DNA from 2 places in the Fictibacillus sp. WQ 8-8 genome. Region 2 is predicted to be linked to the other one. Evidence: riboswitches for the same ligand, from Rfam matches in the RefSeq annotation. Region 2 holds a riboswitch; the other holds the start of a gene.
The links. A riboswitch is a leader RNA that binds a small molecule or an ion and turns the genes downstream of it on or off. The one in region 2 is predicted to bind FMN.

Region 1 (2,397 bases), on a different contig from region 2:
AGTAAGGCGAGGTGAAAAGATGAAGCCGATTATCGAATTTTGTGTCAGCAACCTGGCCAACGGCTCACAGCGTGCACTAGAGAAATTGGAACAGGATTATGACCTTGATGTGATTGAATACGGCTGTCTCGGATATTGTGGGCACTGTGCCCGTTCTCTATTCGCTTTAGTGAACGGAGAAATTGTACGCGGTGAAACACCGGACGAGCTGGTCGAGAACGTTTATAAATTTTTAGAAGAAAATCCGATGTTTTAATAAAAAACACGATTTCCTCCGCGGAAATGGTGTTTTTTTATATTCAGCGTTAGTTTGGCAACAAAGATGAAGTTCTAAACGACTTATAAATGCATTAACTGGCCAAAACGGGAATTTACTTGCCAAAAAACAGATTTTACTGGCGGAAATGAAAGAAATACTGGCCAAAACATAACATTTACTGTCCGATCAAACTTAATGTAAACTGCCTGGATCAATAGAAAAGCTGGCTCATCGAGTGAGCCAGCTTTTTCTGCATTTTTTAAGAATGCTGATATTGTCTGTTCAGCCAAGGCTGAATCCTTGTATATAACACAATGAATAAAATTGTGATAAGTAATCCTTTGATCACATTGAACGGTGCAATCCCTACTAAGATCAGGTTCAGCATCGCATCACCGGACATTTGCGGTGAGTTCAGGAACCATGTGTAAGCGGGAAGGATCAGCACGTAATTCAATACCCCCATCGCTAACGTCATTAAGACTGTTCCACTGACCAACCCTGCGGATAAGCCCTTCGTAGTACGGTATTTGCGGAAGAAATAGGAGACAGGAACAATGAAGATCGATCCAGCGATAAAGTTTGCCAGTTCTCCAACTGGAACCCCTGTCAGGTTGCCGACAATTCCGTAATGAAGGAAGTTCTTAATTGCTTCAACGGCAATTCCTGCGAGCGGTCCGAAGACAATCGCTGCAAGCAATGCAGGGACTTCGCTGAAGTCAATCTGCAGGAATGATGGAAGACCTGGAAACGGAAAATCCAATAACTGTAATACGTACGCAATGCTGCTTAGCATGGAAACAGCCACCATCTTATACACTTTTCCCTTTTGCATGTTGAAATCTCTCCTTTTGTTGCGCCATCTCTGATTTCAAATGCAGTGCACCCCTGACAACAATAGAAAACCCTTAGCTTTTTATAGAAGCTAAGGGAGAGTGTCAGGCATCATCAAATAAACATTTTAAGAACGGTATGTCCTTAGAATGCAGCTGAGCGAGGGCTCAGTCGTTTTACAATAGATCTCTTTATTGTAAAAGAACTGAACAATGCACCGTCATCTTCTCCCATCCAGACTTTACTGTCGGCTCTGGAATTACACCAGATCAGCAGACAAGAAGCAACGAAACGATGTGTTTCAGCTCTTCTCATGAGCTCACGGGCTGATGAAGAGGGAATCTTCAAATACCGCCGGTCGGGAATTTCACCCTGCCCCGAAGATGGATCGCTATTTTTTTGTAGAATACATTGCTTATTATACTACATAAAAAGGAATTTGGGAACCATTTTGACTTACAAAAGTTTAGTGGGTTTTTGGAAGTTGCTATTTCGTTTTCATTGTTGTACTTGATAGTGGTTGATTTCCGTTCCAGGCTGCTCGCTTTCCGCGGGGCGTGCGGTAAGCCCCACGGCGCAAGCGCCTTTGGGTCTTACCTGTCACGCGACCCCCGCAGGAGTCTCGCACCTTCCACTCCAATCAACTTGTCAAGGAAGATTCTATGCAGAAATGTTCAAAATGCAACAAGCTTTTTGAAAAAAGCCTTGGAAATAGAATAAGGTTATGAACCGAAAAGAATGGGTAAAAGAAATCACACAGATGCTTGGTCTTCTGGTATACAATAGGTAGGAAATAATCTATGCAAGGAGGGGAAATCTGGCTGTTCTGAGAAAGAAGCCAGTGGTTATGCTGACATTTGAGAATTCTTGGCCTTACGATAAAATGATGGACGATATCTATATAAATGAATGCCCGTTCTGCCATAAGTCCAATGTTCTGACGGCATTTTCTGAAGAAAAGCTGAACAGTGCAAAGGAAGGCATCAAGCAGCTGCTGGTCATGCCATGCTGCCACAGCAAGCTGACCATTTTAAACGCAGATGATGATTACTTCTGGACAGAAGAAAAATTAAGATAGGAAGAAAAGCTTCAGCGTCCTCATGGACTGGGGCGCTGAAGCTAGACATTACTTCCGTGAATTTACTTTAAACAAAAACTGCCGGATGCTTCCGGCAGTTTTTGTTTAATATTCTTTGATGATGTTATAGAATGTATCGCGTTCAACAGGTTTCTTGTTGGCTGTTTTTATTAAATGCACCAATTCTTTACGCGTAATGCCTTGAGAAGTGAGGGCACCAACAGAG
Region 2 (2,397 bases):
TTCCAGTATAAAGGAATAATAAAAGCCGCCTCATAAATTGTGAGGCGGCTTTTCTCTGTACATCCGTGACATCACATTGCATACCAACTACATCAAATTACGGTACCATTAATATTACGAATAGGCATGAGAGGATGAAACACGACTAAGCCGCCACGCTTCCTGTCACGATTAATCTTGTGATAGATTAGGAAACATAACTAAGTACTTTAACACGAAGGGATTGTGGAGAATGAACGAAACGATAAAAAATATTCTTTCTCACCGGTCGATCCGCCGGTTTAAAGATGAACCGATTCCGCAAGAAACCATTGAAACGCTCGTCCAATGTGCTCAGGCTGCTTCCACTTCCAGCTATCAGCAAGTATATTCCATCATAGGAGTGGAGGAGCAGAGTTTAAAGGATAAGCTTGCTGAATTGGCAGGCAATCAAAGCTATGTGGCCCAGAATGGCTACTTCTTCGTCTTTTGCCTTGATTATCACCGCCATAAGCTTATGGCTGAAATGACAGGCGGAAATGTTGATGCGACCGTACAATCCAAGGAAGGATTCATGGTAGGGATGATCGATGTTGCTCTTGCCTCACAGAACCTTGCTATGGCTGCAGAATCGCTCGGCTTAGGCATCGTCTATATCGGGGGTATTAGAAACAATCTTCCGGAAGTCTCCGAGCTGCTTCGCTGCCCTGACCATGTAGTGCCGCTGTTCGGCATGGCTGTCGGCTTTCCTGATGCCTCCCCTGGTTTAAAACCGCGCTTGCCTCAAGAAGCCGTCTTCCACAAAAATCAGTACAAGGATGATGAAAAAGCGCTGCCGGTCTTAAAGGAATTCGAGATGAAAACGGCAGAGTACTATAAAGAGCGCACAGGCGGAGCCCGGGATGAAGGGTGGGCCACTCAAATGGCGAGAGTAATGGCGCAGCCAAAGCGGACCTATATGAAAGAATTTATTGAGTCGAAAGGGCTTGATAAACAATAGCAAGAAAAAGTTCTGAGATATGATGTTTGAAATGAAAATAAAACAACGTTATACTTGAATCATGCTTTACAATTAAATATGTTTCCTTCGGGGTCGGGTGAAATTCCCAACCGGCGGTGATGAGGATTTGTCCTCTTAGTCCGTGACCCGGCTGTGCAGTGTGCATAGACGGTGGATCTGGTGAAACTCCAGAGCCGACAGTATAGTCTGGATGGGAGAAGGAATGAAGAACGCTTATTTGGCATTGTTTAAAAATACAATCCTTGAAAGCTTATTTCGTCATAACTGTTTATTGATGCTACGAGTTTATTCAGAACAATAAATAGGAACCCCTGGGAGAATTGTGTCTTCCGGGGGTTTTTTGTTTCTGATGCTTAATCATCAAGTTCAGCCCATTCCTTAAATTAAGATATTTCAATAATAAACGACAGGGGGTGAATGAATGTTTACAGGAATCATAGAAGAATTAGGAACCATTGAAGGTATAAAAAAAGGCAATGAAACAATTGTACTCACCATTTCAGCTGCAAAAGTTCTCGTTGATGTACAGCTCGGGGACAGCATTTCTGTAAACGGAGTTTGTCTCACGGTCACAACCTTTTCTGAAAAGAGCTTCACTGTTGATGTGATGCCGGAAACGTACAGAAGTACAGGGCTAAAAGGATTGTCATTCCATTCCAAAGTCAACTTGGAGCGGGCCATGGCGTCCGGCGGAAGGTTTGGAGGACACTTTGTCAGCGGACATATCGACGGAACGGGAGAGATTGTCCAGAAGCGGCCAGAAAAAAATGCCATCTATTATGACATTAAAGTACCGCAGCACCTTGCGAAATACCTTTTGCTGAAAGGTTCAGTTGCTGTAGATGGAACGAGCCTGACGATCTTTGGACTGACAGATGATACGTTTACGATCTCCTTGATCCCCCATACGGTCTCACATACCGTACTGGGTGCAAAAGCAAAGGGAGATTCGGTAAACATCGAGTGCGACATGCTTGGAAAATATGTTGAAAAATTTATGTCCGGTAAGACTCAGCCGGAGAACAAGAAAACAGCCATCACGATGGACTATTTAACGGAGCACGGATTTTAGAGGCAAAGGAGGGTTTTACATGTTTCACAGTATAGAAGAGGCCGTACAGGATTTAGTTATGGGAAAACCAGTAATTGTGGTAGATGATGAGGATAGAGAGAATGAAGGTGACTTTGTTGCCATTGCAGAAAAAGTCACACCCGAAACCGTAAACTTTATGGCCAAGTATGGAAGAGGGCTGATCTGTGCGCCTATCGATGAGCAGCTTGCTGCTAAGCTTGAGCTCTCTCCAATGGTCAGCCATAACACAGACCCTCATGGAACAGCCTTTACGATCAGTATTGATCATAAAAGTACCACAACCGGCATTTCTGCACTTGAGCGG

Region 1: it holds a riboswitch for FMN, as region 2 does, so the genes downstream of both, M1K46_RS20525 (ECF transporter S component) here and ribE (riboflavin synthase) in region 2, are expected to answer to the same signal.

The regions. Positions count from the first base shown of each region.
Region 1 covers NZ_JAMXKG010000013.1:27,261-29,657, forward strand. Annotated here, with positions in the region: gene M1K46_RS20515 (YuzB family protein) at 20-256, shown strand; gene M1K46_RS20520 (hypothetical protein) at 340-549, opposite strand; gene M1K46_RS20525 (ECF transporter S component) at 519-1,094, opposite strand; FMN riboswitch at 1,312-1,482, opposite strand; gene M1K46_RS20530 (hypothetical protein) at 1,941-2,171, shown strand; gene mqnE (aminofutalosine synthase MqnE) at 2,277-2,397, opposite strand, start outside.
Region 2 covers NZ_JAMXKG010000006.1:270,809-273,205, reverse strand. Annotated here, with positions in the region: gene M1K46_RS15615 (thioredoxin family protein) at 1-11, shown strand, start outside; gene nfsA (oxygen-insensitive NADPH nitroreductase) at 233-979, shown strand; FMN riboswitch at 1,059-1,206, shown strand; gene ribE (riboflavin synthase) at 1,422-2,072, shown strand; gene M1K46_RS15600 (bifunctional 3,4-dihydroxy-2-butanone-4-phosphate synthase/GTP cyclohydrolase II) at 2,092-2,397, shown strand, end outside.